Regions from separate parts of the Kineococcus deserti genome, predicted to be linked through region 1. Evidence: riboswitches for the same ligand, from Rfam matches in the RefSeq annotation. Region 1 holds a riboswitch; the other holds the start of a gene.
What was found. A riboswitch is a leader RNA that binds a small molecule or an ion and turns the genes downstream of it on or off. The one in region 1 is predicted to bind glycine.

Region 1 (7,669 bases):
CGCCGCCGCGCCGCCCGTGGCGGCGCGCGGTGACCCCGTGCTCGAACGCGTCTCAGCCCGGTCGCCCGAGCGCGAGGGCGACCGCGCGGCGAGCCCGGTCGAACGCCGACGGGTCGGCGCCGGCCGTCAGGACGACGAGGGTCCCCTCGTAGAGCAGGTGGACGTGCGCCCCCCGGTCCGGATCGCCGGTGAGGGTGTCGAACAGCGCGCGCATCCACGCCTTCTCCGCCCGGACCACGGCGACGGCGGGGTGGTCGGTGTCGCCGAGCTCGGCGTAGGCGTTGACGAAGGCGCAGCCGCGGCGCTGGGTCCCCATCCACTCCTGCAGCGCGTCGAAGACCAGCAGCGGGTCGGGCCGGACGAGCCGGGCCAGCAGGTGCTCGCGCCAGCGCTGGGCCCGGCGCAGCAGGTACAGCGCGACGAGGGCGTCCTTGGAGCCGAACCGGTCGTAGAGCGTCTTCTTCGTCGTGCCGGCGGTCTCGGCGATGAGGTCGACGCCCACGGCGCGCACGCCGTGCTCGTAGAACAGGTCCGCCGCGGCCTCGAGCAACCGGGTCCCCGCCGCGGTCAGGGGCGGCAGCGGTTCCAGCACCGCCCGCAGCGCGGGCGGGGTGGTCGCGTCGAGCGACGTGAGTCCGGTCAGCACGGGGGCCTCCTCGATCGGTGCACTGCGAGTATACCGACCGGTATGGTTACCTGAGGCGCGTGACCGTCCGCAGCGTCGTCCTGGTCGTCGTCTGGAGCTCCGGCTTCATCGGCGCCGAACTCGGGGCCCGGCACGCCGGACCCGACACCGTGCTCGCCTGGCGGGGCCTGGCCACCGCCGCGCTCCTGCTGCCCTGGCTGCTGCGGGCGGCCAGGACCTTCGACCGGCCCGAGTGGGGCCGTCAGGCCGTGCTGGGCCTGCTGATCCAGGGCGTGTACCTGGGCGGGGTCGTGTGGGCCGCGGCCGCGGGCGTCCCCGCGGGCACGTCGGCCCTGGTCGCGTCCCTGCAACCGGCCCTGGTGCTCGCCGCGGGCGCGCTGCTCGACGGGCACCGCTGGCGCCCCGCCCACCTGGCCGGACTCGCGCTGGGCACCACCGGCGTCGCCCTGACGGCCCTGGGCGACCTGCGTGCCGGGGTGGCCGTCGCGGCGCTGGTCCTGCCCGCGGCGGCGATGCTGTCGCTGTCCGCCGGAACCCTGCTGCAGCAACGCTGGTCGTCGGGGTCAGCGCTGCCGGTGATGCCGACGCTGGCCGTCCAGTCGACCGTCACGGCGGGGTTGTTCACCGCCGTCGCCGCCGGCACCGGCGGACTCACCCCGCCGGCGACGGCGGGTTTCCGGATCGCCGTGGCCTGGGCGGCGCTCGCCGGGATCGCCAGCTACGGCGTCTACCACCTCGTCACCACCCGGGACGGGGCGGGCCGGGCCAGCACCCTGCTGTACCTGACCCCCGCGGCCACGGCGTTGTGGGCCGCGGCGATGTTCGGCCAGCCGCTGCGCGCCGCGACCCTGCTCGGCCTGCTCGTCAGCGCGGCGGCCGTGGTCCTGCTGCGGGACACGCCCGGGACTCGCGAGGCGGTCAGCACTCCGGAACGTTCACTCCCACCGCGGGCCGCCCCACGACCGTGAGCGCGAGGCCGCCGAGGGAGGTCTCCTTGTACTCCGAGCGCATGTGCGCCCCCGTCTGCCGCATCGTCGCGATCGCGGTGTCGAGGCTGACGACGTGGCTGCCGTCGCCGCGCATCGCGGTGCGGGCCGCGTGGATCGCGGTCGTGGCACCCACGGCGTTGCGCTCGATGCACGGGATCTGGACGAGCCCGCCGACGGGGTCGCAGGTCAGCCCGAGGTGGTGCTCGACGGCGATCTCGGCCGCGTTCTCCACCTGCTCGGGAGTTCCGCCGAGGACCTCGGCCAGCCCGGCGGCAGCCATCGCGCTGGCCGAGCCGACCTCGCCCTGGCAGCCGACCTCGGCCCCGGAGATCGACCCGGTCTCCTTGAGGACGATCCCGATCCCGCCGGCCGCGAGCAGGAACCGGACGGTTCCGGCGTCGTCGGCGCCGGGGACGAAACGGCGGTAGAAGTGCAGGACGGCGGGCACGATGCCGGCCGCGCCGTTGGTGGGCGCGGTGACGACACGCCCGCCCGCGGCGTTCTCCTCGTTGACGGCCAGGGCGAACAGGCTCACCCAGTCCATGGCGTGCAGGACGTCGGCGCTGCCCTCCTCCTGCAGGAGCTGGCGGTGCAACCGCGGAGCCCGGCGGCGCACCCCCAGCCCGCCGGGAAGGGTTCCGTCGGTGACCAGCCCGCGCTCGACGCAGGCGGCCATGGCGGCGAAGATCCGCAGCAACCCCTCGTCCACCTCGGCGGCCGGGCGGCGGCTCTCCTCGTTGCGGCGCACCAGTCCCGCCACACCCAGCCCGATCCGGCGGCAGTTCTCCAGCAGTTCCGCGGCGGTGCGGAAACCGAACGGCAACTCCTCCTCCGGACCCGCGACGGGTTCGGCGGCGTCGAGCGGGTCGTCGCGGACGAAACCCCCGCCGACCGAGTACGAGGTGCGTTCGGCGACCACCGCGCCGTCGGCGTCGCGGGCCGTGAACACCATGCCGTTCGGGTGCGCCGGCAGCGAGGTGCGGCCGACGAGCCGGACGTCGGCGTCGAGGTCGAAGGCGACGGCGTGCCGACGCAGGACGCGCAGTTCGCGCCTCGCGCGGACCTCGTCCAGGAGACCCGTCACGGCGTCGGGGTCGAGGAGTTCGGGGCGCTCCCCCAGCAGGCCGAGCACGACCGCGCGGTCGCTGCCGTGCCCGCGGCCGGTCGCCCCCAGCGAGCCGTGGAGGTCCACCGTGATCGCCCGGACCCGGTCCAGCGCGCCGTCCGCGGCGAGCCCTTCGGCGAACGCGAGCGCCGCCCGCATCGGGCCGACGGTGTGCGAACTGGAGGGGCCGACGCCGATCGAGAACATGTCGAACACGGACAGCGCCACGGTTCAGCGGTCCCGACGGTAGAACGGCAGCTGCACGACCTCGACGGGCAGCTCGGTTCCGCGCACGTCGACGGTGAGCGCCGTGCCGGCAGCGGCGTGCGCGGCCTCGACGTACCCCATGGCGACGGGGTACCCCAGGGTGGGCGACAGCGCCCCGCTGGTGACCTGCCCGACGACGGCCCCGTCGGCCAGCACGGCGTACCCGGCGCGCGGCGCCCGGCGGCCGCTGCCGCGCAGTCCCACCAGCACCCGCGTGGGCGGTTCCTCCGAGAGCCGTCGCAGGGCCTCGAGCCCGACGGCACCGGGTTCCTTGTCGAGCTTCACGATCCGGCCCAGGCCGGCCGCGTAGGGGCTGACCTCGCGGGACAGTTCGTGCCCGTACAGCGGCATGCCCGCCTCCAGCCGCAGGGTGTCGCGGCAGGCCAGCCCGGCGGGGACCCCGCCGTGCTCGCGGGCGGCTTCCAGCAGCAGGTTCCAGACCCGCTCGGCCTGCTCGACGGGAGCGAACACCTCGAAGCCGTCCTCACCGGTGTAGCCGGTGCGGGCCACCAGCACGTCCACACCGTCGAGCACCGCCGGGGTGCAGCGGTAGTAGCCGAGCGCGGTGAGGTCGGCGTCGACCAGCGGGTCGACGATTGCCACCGACGCCGGGCCCTGGACGGCCACGAGGGCCCAGCGGGCGGTCTCGTCGGCGACGTGGGCGTCGTGAGGGCGGGCGCGGTCGGCGATCGCGACGACGACGGGTTCGACGTTGGCGGCGTTGGCCACGACGAGGAACTCGGTCTCGCCGAGCCGGTAGGTGACCAGGTCGTCGACGATGCCGCCGGCGTGGTCGACGACCATGCCGTAGGCGGCCCGGCCGATCGGCATGGTCGAGGGCCGGCCGACGAGGGCGGCGTCGAGGGCCTGCGCGGCCTGCGGTCCCGTGACGCGGATCTCCCCCATGTGGGACAGGTCGAAGACGCCGGCGCTGGAGCGGACGGCCTGGTGCTCGGCGAGGTCGGAGGCGTAGCGCACCGGCATCGACCAGCCGGCGAAGTCGGTGAAGGACGCACCGAGTGCCGCGTGGGCCGCTGCGAGCGGGCTGGCGGTCGGGACTGTCCTGGCGGTCGTGGCCAAGGGGGCTCCTCTCGTCACGACCGCACGGCGCGGTCGCGTACCGGACCCCCTCTGTCACGGGACCTGAGAGCTTCACCGACGGCACTGGTCGTGCCGCACGGCTTTCCCCGTCGGTGAGGACCCCCTCGGGTCCTGCTTTCCAGAGCGGCCTGCCCGCGGCGGTACGTGGACCTGAGAGGTTCCGGGGTGGTTGCTCCTTCGGTGCCCACCGCGCGGGGTGGGACTCTCCCGCCGGGGCGCAGCGGCCGTGTGTTCAGTTCTGAGCAGAAGCGTGACACACGACCGCCGCGCCGACCAGCTGCGGACCGGCTACAGCTCCCCGGTGAGGAACTGGGCCCGGCCGTGCCCGAAGGACCAGTCGGCGTCGGAGTTCTCCACGACGGAGACGACGACGTCGCTGGGGGCGATGCCGCACTCCTTCTCGAGGTTGCGGGTGAGCAGGCGGTAGAACGCCTCCTTCTGCTCCCGGCTGCGCTGCCGGCTGGTCATCTGCAGCAGCACCACGGCGTCGGTGCGCTCGATGCCGAGGTCGGTGTCGTGCACGACGAGCTCGCCGCGCGGGTGCTGGTGGACGACCTGGTAGCGGTCACCACCGGGGACTTCGAACGCCTCCACGACGGCGTCGTGGGCGGCGTCGAGCAGGGCACGCAGCTCCTCGGGGCTGCGGCCGGCGACGAGGTCGAAGCGGAGCAGGGGCACGGGCACCTCCAGGACGACAACTTTGTCCTGTCATTCTGACATGAGAGCGGCCGCGCACGGAACCCCCGTCGTCGCCCGCACGACCAACGGCCTCGGGCGGCTTGACAGCGGCGGCGTTCGAACCGATTCTTGCCGTGCTCTTTCAAACCGGTTTGAAAGCCGCGCCGACGACGGCGCGGAACTCCTCCACCCGCCCTTCCCGGAAGGCTCACGACGATGTCTGCCACACCTGCGCGTCCCCTCGGGGTCGCCGTCATCGGGGCCGGCATGGCCGGCCGCGCCCACCTCGCCGGCTACCGCGCCGCCACGACGCTGACCGGTGGCCCCTACGGCGAGGGCCTGCCCCCCGTCCGCCTCGTCGCCGTCGCCGACGCCCACGAACCCTTCGCGACGGCCGCGGCGGCCCGCTACGGCTACGACCGCCCCGAGACGTCGTGGCAGGCGGTCGCCGAGGCCGACGACATCGACGCCGTGAGCGTCGTCGTCGCCAACCACCTGCACCGCGAGGTCGTCGAGGGCCTGCTCGCCGCCGGCAAGCACGTGCTGTGCGAGAAGCCGCTGGCCCCCTCGGTCGCCGACGCCGAGGCGATGGTGGCCGCGGCCGCCGCCCGTCCCGACCAGGTCGCCGCCGTCGGTTTCACCTACCGCCGTTCCCCCGCGATCAACGCCCTGCGCGAGCAGGTCCTGAACGGCCACCTCGGCGCGGTCCGCCACTTCAACGGGCACTACTGGTGCGACTACGCGGCGAACCCGGACGCGCCGATCAGCTGGCGGTACAAGGGCGGGCCGGGTTCCGGCGCCCTGGCCGACATCGGCAGCCACCTGGTCGACCTGGGCGAGTTCTTCTGCGGCCCCTTGGAGTCGGTGCGCGGCACCGTCTTCTCACAGGTCACCACGCGCCGGCCGAAACCCGTCGGCGCGGTCGTCGGACACGCCATGGCCGAGGTCGGCACCGAGTTCGAGGACGTCGAGAACGAGGACCTGGTCACGTTCACCGCCTCCTTCGCGGGCGGCGCCACGGGCACCTTCTCGGTGTCCCGCATCGCACACGGCCTGCCCAACGGGCTGGGGTTCGAGATCTTCACCGAGAACGGCGCCGGGGCGTTCGACCTGAACCGGACCGGCGAGTTCACCATCGCCGACTCCACGGCACCCGGCGTGATCAACGGGTACCGGCAGGTCCTCGTCGGCCCCGGGCACCCCTACGTCGCCGGTGGGCTGCCGATGGACTTCCCCAGCGTCGGGCACGGCCAGGCCGACTTCTTCACCTTCCAGTGCCGGGCGTTCCTCAACGAGGTCGCCGGGGGCGTCGGAACCCCGATCGGAGGGCTGCCCGTGGTGCCGCCGCTGGCCCACGGCCTGCACAACCTGCGCGTGCTGGAGGCGGTCACGAAGGCCGCCGACGGCAAGGGCGAACTCGTTCCCGTCGACTGATCCGGAGAAGACCGTGAAACTGGGCGTCTACAACGCGATCCTGCACGACCGTCCCCTGCCCGAGGCGCTGCAGGTCATCGCCGGCCTCGGCCTGACGGGGATCGAACTGAACTCCGGCGGGTTCCTCCCGCCGGTCCACATCCCCACCTTCGACGACATCCTCGTCAGCGACACCGCACGCGACGACTTCCTCGGGACCTTCGAGGGCACCGGCGTCTCCCTCGCGGGCCTGAACTGCAACGGCAACCCGCTGCACCCGGACGAGGCCATCGGCGACGAGCACGCCGAGGACGTGCGCCGCTCGATCCGGCTGGCCCACCGTCTCGGCGAGCACCGCGTCGTGACGATGTCCGGTCTGCCCGGCGGCGAGCCCGGCGCGACCCGCCCGAACTGGATCGTCAACGCCTGGAACTCCGCCGCGCTCGACGTCCTGGAGCACCAGTGGTCGGTGGCGGTCCCGTTCTGGAAGGAGATCGACGCGCTCGCCCGCGACCACGACGTGAAGGTCGCCCTCGAACTGCACCCGCAGAACCTGGTGTTCAACCCGGCCGGGATCCGCGAGCTGGTCGAGCGCACCGGCGCCACGAACGTCGGCGTCGAACTCGACGCCTCGCACCTGTTCTGGCAGCAGATGGACCCCGTCGCCGTCGTGCGCGACCTGGGGCCGTTGGTGTTCCACGCCGCCGCCAAGGACGTCCGGATCAACCCCGCCGCCGCGGTCTACGGCGTGCTGGACAACCGGTTCCGCCGCCTCGACCCGAGCGAGGACCGCACGAACCTCGGCGGCGACGAGTGGGTCAACGAGTGGCCGGAGGATTCCGCGTGGGACTTCGTCGCCCTCGGCAAGGGCCACGACACCGCGTTCTGGGCCGAGTTCCTGCGCGCCCTGCACGAGGTCGACCCCGACATGGCCTGCAACATCGAGCACGAGGACGTCTCGCTCGGCCGCGTCGAGGGCCTCGAGGTCGCCGCCGGCGTGCTGCTGGAGGCCGCGGAGTCCGCCGGCGTCTGATCACCCGCCGGTGTCGGAGGGTGCCCGGTCCCGGAGCCGGGCACCCGTCGGCCATGCTGGAGGCATGGTCACCGACGACACCACCCGGGCCGCCGCCGTGCACGCCTGGTCCTTGGACCGCACCCTGGGGAGGTTCCGCGCGGGCGCCACGGGCGACCCCACCGGCCTGCCGCTGCTGGAACTGCCCCGGGAACTGCGCGCCCGCGGGTACCGCACCGTGCAGCTGTGCCACTTCCACCTCCCCCACCGCGACGCCGGCTACCTGGACGAACTGCGCGCCGCGCTGGCCGAGGCGGACGTCGTCCTGGACGCGCTGCTCGTCGACGACGGCGACCTGACGCACCCGCAGGACGGCCCGCGCGAGGAGGCCTGGATCTCCTCCTACCTCGACGACGCGGCGGCCCTCGGCGCCCGCCGGATGCGCGTCGTCGCCGGCA
Region 2 (7,669 bases), on a different contig from region 1:
GCTGCCCTACGACCTGGCCTGGAACCTCGCGGCCGTGGCCGGGCTGGTCGCCGGGACGGTGTTGCTGCTGCGGGCGAGGCGGCGGGAGGCCCGGACGTCGTGATCCCCGGCTGGTTGCTGCTGAGCGCCGCGGGCGCGCTGCTCGCCGGCTACCTCGGGGCGGAGCAGCGCCTGCACCGGCGGGGGGACCGCTGGCCAGTGTCGCGGTCGGCGGCGGCCGTCGGGGCGGTGGTCGCGGTCGCGGCCGCGGGGTTGCTGCCCGTCCGCAGCGCGCTCGAGGAGACCGCCGTGCACCTGCTGGTGACGATGGCGGCGCCGTTGCTGCTGGCGTTGTCCGCACCGGTCAGCCTGGTCCTGCGCACCGTCACGGGCCCGGCTCGTGCCGGTGTGGTGGCCGTGCTGCACAGCCGGTGGGCGCGGACGGTGACGTGGTTGCCGCTGGCCACGGCCCTGGAGGCCGGCGGATTGTGCCTGTACTACCTCGCCCCGTTGCCGCACGGCTGGCACGGGCCCCTCACGGTGCACATGGTGCTGGCCGGCTACCTGTTCTCGGCCGTCCTCGTCGGCCCTGACCCCGTGCCGCGCCGACCGGGGATCCTGCCCTGCTCGCTGGCCCTGCTGTTCGTGTTCGCCGTGCACGGCGTCGTGGCCAAACTGCTGTACGCCGCCGGTGAGGGCACGGCGGCGCAACTGCTGTACTACGGCGGCGACGTCGTGGAGATCGCCACCGCCGTGGCCCTGTTCGCCCGCTGGTACCGGCGCAGCGCACCGCGACCGGCGCGCGGACCCGTCGCCCTGCAGCAGCTCAACCCTGCGGACGGGCGTCCCCGCTGACGTCGCGGGTGGCGCCCTCGGCGACGCGGCTGGCGCCGGCGGCCTCCTCGCGGGCCCGCTTCAGCGCCTCGCCCGGGTCCTCCAGGACGACCTCCTCGAAACCGGTCTCCGGCGCCTCGTCCCGCGGCCGCGGGGCCGCGCCGTCGGATCCCGAGGGATCCGCACCGTGGGCGGTGAACATCGCACCGAAACCCTTCAGCGCGTCGTTCAGCTCGCTCGGCACGATCCACACCTTGTTCGCGTCCCCGCGGGCGATCTGCGGCAGCGTCTGCAGGTACTGGTAGGCCAGCAGCTTCGGATCGGGGTTGCCGCGGTGGATCGCATCGAACACCTGGGTGATGGCCTTGGCCTCACCCTGCGAGCGCAGGATCGCGGCCTGGGCCGAGCCCTCGGCGCGCAGGATGGACGACTGCTTCTCGCCCTCGGCGGTGAGGATCTGCGACTGCTTCAGCCCCTCGGCGTTCAGGATCGCCGCGCGCCGGTCGCGTTCGGCGCGCATCTGCTTCTCCATCGAGTCCTGCACGCTGGCGGGCGGGTCGATGGCCTTGAGCTCGACGCGGTTGACGCGGATGCCCCACCGGCCGGTGGCCTCGTCGAGCACCCCGCGCAGCTGACCGTTGATCTGGTCGCGGCTGGTCAGCGTCTGCTCGAGGTCGAGCGAGCCGATGACGTTGCGCAGCGTGGTGACGGTGAGCTGCTCGATGCCCTGGATGTAGTTCGCGATCTCGTACGTGGCCGACTTCGGGTCGGTCGGCTGGTAGTAGATGACGGTGTCGATGCTGACGACGAGGTTGTCGGAGGTGATGACCGGCTGCGGCGGGAAGGAGACGACCTGCTCGCGCAGGTCGACGTTGGCGCGCACCTTGTCGATGAAGGGGACGAGGAAGTGCAGTCCCGCGTCCAGCGTCCGCGAGTACCGCCCGAGCCGCTCGACGATGACGGCCGTGGCCTGCGGCACGATCCGGATCGTGCGGATGATCACCGTCACCACGAACAGGATGACGAGGACCAGCACGACCAGGGTCACGACGGTGTCCATCAGGTTCTCTCCTCGGGCAGCTGGGCGGGGGTGACGGGTTGCCCGACCACCGCGGTGGCCCCGTCGATGGCGAGGACCACGACGTCCTCGCCCTCGGTGTAGCTCGTGCCCGGCGCCGAGCGCGCCGACCAGGTCTCGCCGACGAGCTTGACCAGCCCGCCGCGGGCGCTGACCTCGGCCAGCACCAGCGCCGGCCGGCCGACCAGCGCCGCGGCGTTCGTCGTCCCCGCGGGGGGCATGTGCAACCGGCGCAGCAGGACGGGGCGGATCGTGCCGATCAGCAGACCCGCCACGGCGGCGGCCACCAGGACCTGCCCGACGAAACCGAGCCCGAGGGCGTCGGCGAGCGCCCCCGCGAGGGCTCCGCCGGCGAGCATGGCGAAGACGAGGTCGATGGCGGTGATCTCGAGGATTCCCAGCACCAGGGCCGAGGCCAGCCACAGCAGCCAGCTGCGGTCGAGCAACGCCTCCAGGAAATCCATGGTGATCACCCCCTGGCGGGGATCCTACCCAGCCGCCGCACAGCCGCCCCGACCCTGCCCGCCACGAGCACGCCCACCACGACCCCGACGAGCGTGCCCAGCGTGTTCATCGCCCAGTCGTCGGTGGTGCAGGACCGGCCCAGCGCCGGCGCCGCCGCCTGGACCGCCTCCACCACCACCGACGACGCCGATCCGCCCAGCGCCACGAGGACCGGACGGCGCACGAGCAGCACCGCGAACACCGCCGGCGGGACGAAGAGCGCGACGTTCGCCAGCAGCTCCACGCTGCCCGGCGTCGGCACGCTGAACCCCACCTCGCACCAGGCCGCGCCGTCCGCGCGCCGGCCCCGGTCGTCCGGGGCCAGCGTCAGGACCAGCACCGGCACCAGCGTCAGGGCGAGCAGCCAGCCGGCCGTCCGTCGGCGCCGCACCAGCAGAGCCAGTGCGGCGCAACCGGCCACGACGAGCACCAGCGCCAGCGGCACCAGCTCGGCGTGCTCGACGAGGAAGGTGGGGACCGCCCCCACGGTCAGTACTCCTCCAGCGGCGGGCAGGAGCAGACGAGGTTGCGGTCCCCGGCCGCCCCGTCGATGCGGCGCACCGGCGGCCAGTACTTGCGCCGCGGGTCCATCCCGCCGGGGTAGACCGCCTCGGCCCGCGAGTACGGGTGGTTCCACTCCCCCACCAGGCAGGCCGCGGTGTGCGGGGCGTGCCGCAGCGGGGAGTCCGCGACGGCCCAGCGGCCCTCGGCGACGTCCTGGACCTCGGCGGCGATGGCGAGCATCGCGTCGCAGAACCGGTCCAGTTCGGCCAGGTCCTCGCTCTCGGTCGGTTCGACCATGAGGGTTCCGGCGACCGGGAACGACATGGTCGGGGCGTGGAAGCCGTGGTCGATGAGCCGCTTGGCCACGTCGTCGACGGTCACGCCCGTCGCCTTGGTCATCGGCCGCAGGTCGAGGATGCACTCGTGGGCGACGAGGCCACCCGGGCCGCGGTACAGCACCGGGAACGCCTTCTCCAGCCGCGCGGCGACGTAGTTCGCGCTCAGCACGGCCTGCACCGTCGCCGCGCGCAGCCCGTCCGGCCCCATGAGCCGCAGGTACGCCCACGGGATGGGCAGGATCCCGGCCGACCCGAACGGTGCGGCGGACACCATGCCGACGCCCTGACCGTCCTGCTGGGCCTGTGGCGAGGTGGAGGGCAGGAACGGCGCCAGGTGCGAGCGCACCGCGACGGGCCCCACGCCCGGGCCCCCGCCGCCGTGCGGGATGCAGAACGTCTTGTGCAGGTTCAAGTGCGAGACGTCGGCGCCGAACCGGCCGGGCCGGGCCAGCCCGACGAGCGCGTTGAGGTTGGCCCCGTCGACGTAGACCTGCCCGCCCGCGTCGTGCACGAGCGCGCAGACCTCGCGGATCGACTCCTCGTACACCCCGTGGGTGGAGGGGTAGGTGACCATGAGGGCGGCGAGGTCGTCGGCGTGCTGGGCGACCTTGGCGCGCAGGTCGGCCAGGTCGACGTTGCCGGCCTCGTCGCAGGCCACCACCACGACCTTCAACCCGGCCATGACGGCGCTGGCGGCGTTGGTGCCGTGCGCCGAGCTCGGGATGAGGCAGACCGTCCGCCGAGCGTCGCCGTTGGCGAGGTGGTGGGCGCGGATGGCCAGCAGCCCGGCGAACTCCCCCTGCGATCCGGCGTTGGGCTGCAGGGAGACCGCGTCGTAGCCGGTGACCTCGGCCAGCCAGCGTTCGAGGTCGGCCACGAGTTCGGCCGTTCCGGCGAGCTGGTCGGCCGGGGCGTAGGGGTGCAGGTCGGCGAACTCGGGCCAGGAGATCGGCTCCAGTTCCGTGGTCGCGTTCAGCTTCATGGTGCACGAACCCAGCGGGATCATCCCGCGGTCCAGCGCGTAGTCGGCCTCGGACAGCCGGGCCAGGTAGCGCAGCATCGCCGTCTCGGACCGGTGCGTCGAGAACACCGGGTGCGTGAGGAACTGCGAGGTGCGGCGCAGGGCGGCCGGCAGCGCGGGGGCGGCGGTCTCCTGCGCCGGCGCGAGCCCGAACCCGGTCAGGGCGGCGGCGACGTGCGCGGGCGTGGTGGTCTCGTCGACCGTGAGGCCGACGTGGTCGGCGTCGACGAACCGCAGGTTCACCCCGGCGGCCAGCGCCGCGTCGACGACGGCGCGGGCCCGGCCCGGGACCCGGGTCAGCACCGTGTCGAAGAACTCGTCGTGGACAACCTGCACTCCCCCGGCGCGCAGCGCGGCGGCCAGCGCCGCGGCCCGGCGGGCCACCTGGGAGGCGATGGCCCGCAGACCGTCGGGGCCGTGGAAGACGGCGTAGCAGCCGGCCATCACCGCGAGCAGCACCTGCGCGGTGCAGATGTTGGAGGTCGCCCGGTCACGGCGGATGTGCTGTTCGCGGGTCTGCAGCGCCAGGCGGTAGGCGGGGTTGCCGTCGGCGTCGACCGAGACCCCGACCAGCCGGCCCGGCAGCGAGCGTTCCAGTCCCTTGCGGACGGCCAGGTACGCCGCGTGCGGGCCGCCGGCGCCCATCGGGACCCCGAACCGCTGGCTGGAGCCCACGGCGACGTCGGCGCCGAACTCGCCCGGTGCCTGCACCAGCGTCAGGGCCAGCAGGTCGGCGGCCACGACGGCGATCGCCCCGCGGGCGTGCGCGGCGGCCACCACCGGGGCGAGGTCGCGGACCTTGCCGGAGGTCCCGGGGTACTGCAGGAGCACCCCGAAGACGTTCCCGACGGCCGCCAGCGGCTCGGGCGCGTCGAGGTCGACCGTCACGAGCTCGATGCCGAGCGGGACGGCGCGGGTGCGCAGGACGGCCAGCGTCTGCGGCAGCACGTCGGCGTCGACCGCGAACACGGCACCCGCCGGCGCCTTGGACGTGCGCCGCGCCAGCGTCATGGCCTCGGCGGCCGCGGTGCCCTCGTCCAGCAGCGAGGCGTTGGCGACGTCCAGGCCGGTGAGGTCGGTGACGGCGGTCTGGAAGTTCAGCAGGGCCTCCAGCCGGCCCTGGGAGATCTCCGGCTGGTACGGCGTGTAGGCCGTGTACCAGGCCGGGTCCTCCAGCACGTTGCGGCGCACGACGGCCGGGGTGCGGGTGCCGACGTAGCCCAGGCCGATCATCGAGGGCACGACGCGGTTCTTCGCCGCCAGCGCCCGCAGGGCGGCGGTCACCGACGTCTCGTCGAGCGCTCCGGGCAGGTCCAGGACGCCGTCGCGGATCCCGGCCGGGACGGCCCGGTCGACCAGGTCGTCGAGGGAGGACAGGCCGACGACGGCCAGCATGCGCTCGACGGCGGAGGGGTCGGGCCCGATGTGCCGGGCGCTGAACGGGACGGGCGCCGGGTCGGGGGTGACGCCGGGAAGGTCGGCGGTGGGCGCGGACGGCACGGACGGCACGGACGGCGAGGTCAAGGGACTCTCCGGAGGTCGCTGGAACTGCGGGCGGGACCTCCCCGTCTGTCACGCACCCGGGCCGGGTGTGCTCCAGAGCGGCCTGCCTCGTGTGGTCCTTCCGCCTGAGAGGTTCCGGGGATGTTGCCCCTTCGGCGCCCCGGTCCTGGTGCGGTCCGGGATCTCTCCCACGCGAGGTGAACGGCCTGGTGGAACTGCTGGTGGAACTGCTGGTGCCCACTGTACGGGCTGGCCGACGGTAGGTTGTCGCCGTGATCACCCTCGCCGTCTGCAGTGCCAAGGGTGGGGTGGGCAAGACCTCCGTCGTCCTCGGGCTCGCGTCCGCCGCACTGGCCCGTGGAACCAGCACTCTCGTCGTCGACCTCGACCCCCAGGCGGACGCCACGTCCGGCCTGGACGTCACCGCCCAGCGCGACCACGACGTCTCCGCCGTCCTGCGCACCCCCAAGCGCCGGGTCGCCGAGGAGGCCGTCGCGCCCAGCGGCTGGGTGGACGACCACCCGGGGATGCTCGACGTCCTCACCGGGTCGGCGTCGTCGGCCGGGCTGGACACCCCGGACACCGGCGAGGAGGCGCTGAAGGCGCTGCGGCGCGCGCTGGGCAAGGTCGACGAGCACGAACTCGCGCTGCTGGACACCCCACCGTCGCTGAACGGGCTGACCCGCTCGGCGTGGAGGGCGGCCGACGCGGTGCTGGTCGTCTCGGACGCCAGCCGGTTCTCGGTCGCCGCCGTCGACCGCACGGTGCGCGAGGTGCGCAGCCTGCGCTCGGCGCCACGGGTCGTGGGCATCGTCGTCAACCGGTTCGTGCACCGCTCGGGCGAGCAGCGCTTCCGCTACGAGGAACTGCAGGCGCTGTTCGGCGACCTGGTGCTGGAACCCCTGCCGGACCGGGTGGCGGTGCCGCAGTCGCAGGGCGCCGGCGTGCCGTTGCACTCGTTGCGGACCCGGCCGGCCAGAACGCTTGCGGGACAGTTCGACGCGGTGCTGGACCGGGTTCTGCTCACCTCCTGAGGGAACCGGGCGGGGAGCTGGGACGTCCGACGTGCGGGAAGATCGTCGAGCACTTACGGTCGAGTCACTGCGTGTGCCCGGTATCGAAACCCTCGGTTCCGTCCCGCGCCCCCGCGAGCCCTGCGGGTCCAAGGAGGTTCCATGACGTCGTCCAACACCCCGGTCGAACGCCCCCGCGTCGTGCGCGCCGCCCGCACCACCGCCCCGCCGGCCGTCCAGACCCCCGCCCCCGTGCGGGTTCCGGCCCCCGATCCGGACGCCGACCGCATCGTCGCGGTCGTCGAGCGGCTGCGGACCCAGTGGACCCGTTCCGGCGCCGACATCGCCTCCCGGCTGCGGCCCGGTGTCGACGACGCGCGGCTGGACGCGGTCGAACGTCAGATGGGTCTGCTGGTCCCGCGCGGGGCTCGCGCCTGGTGGCGGACGGTGGACGGCGTGGACCCGGTCCGCACCGCCTTCCGCGTCAGCGCACCCACGGTCGGACCCGGCGGCTGGGTTCCGCTGACGCTGGAGGAGGCCGTGCGCCGTGCGACGGGACGAGGCCCGGGACTGGCCTCGCCGCCCGCGTTGCTGCCGGTGTTCGCCCGTGACGAGGAACTCCTGGCCGTCCGGCTCGGCTCCAGCCGCGCCGTCGTCGAGCAGCTGGTCCTGACCGAGGACGGCGAGAGCTACCAGCACGGCTGGCGCGTCGACCTGCACGACCTGCTGAGCACCTGGGCGGACTCGCTGCTGGCGGCCGTCATCTGGCTGCCCGACACCCACGACTGGGTCACCGACCCCTTCGCCCTGCAGGCCCTGCCCCGCGCCGAGCTGCTGGACTAGGAACCACCCTCGGAACGCACCGAACCCGGGGGGGGGGGGGGGGGGGGGGGGG

Region 2: linked by a shared signal. The riboswitch ahead of gcvP (aminomethyl-transferring glycine dehydrogenase) and the one ahead of gcvT (glycine cleavage system aminomethyltransferase GcvT) in region 1 are both predicted to bind glycine.

Annotation. Positions count from the first base shown of each region.
Region 1 covers NZ_JBJLSI010000023.1:6,810-14,478, reverse strand. Annotated here, with positions in the region: gene ACRYR2_RS16695 (TetR/AcrR family transcriptional regulator) at 53-646, opposite strand; gene ACRYR2_RS16690 (DMT family transporter) at 706-1,614, shown strand; gene ACRYR2_RS16685 (L-serine ammonia-lyase) at 1,565-2,968, opposite strand; gene gcvT (glycine cleavage system aminomethyltransferase GcvT) at 2,972-4,087, opposite strand; glycine riboswitch at 4,133-4,235, opposite strand; glycine riboswitch at 4,237-4,328, opposite strand; gene ACRYR2_RS16675 (tautomerase family protein) at 4,397-4,786, opposite strand; gene ACRYR2_RS16670 (Gfo/Idh/MocA family protein) at 5,003-6,220, shown strand; gene ACRYR2_RS16665 (sugar phosphate isomerase/epimerase family protein) at 6,234-7,232, shown strand; gene ACRYR2_RS16660 (sugar phosphate isomerase/epimerase family protein) at 7,297-7,669, shown strand, end outside.
Region 2 covers NZ_JBJLSI010000034.1:99-7,767, reverse strand. Annotated here, with positions in the region: gene ACRYR2_RS20490 (DUF2243 domain-containing protein) at 1-103, shown strand, start outside; gene ACRYR2_RS20485 (cytochrome c oxidase assembly protein) at 100-834, shown strand; gene ACRYR2_RS20480 (SPFH domain-containing protein) at 806-1,873, opposite strand; gene ACRYR2_RS20475 (NfeD family protein) at 1,873-2,355, opposite strand; gene ACRYR2_RS20470 (VanZ family protein) at 2,361-2,882, opposite strand; gene gcvP (aminomethyl-transferring glycine dehydrogenase) at 2,885-5,758, opposite strand; glycine riboswitch at 5,865-5,962, opposite strand; gene ACRYR2_RS20460 (ParA family protein) at 6,034-6,795, shown strand; gene ACRYR2_RS20455 (SMI1/KNR4 family protein) at 6,937-7,617, shown strand.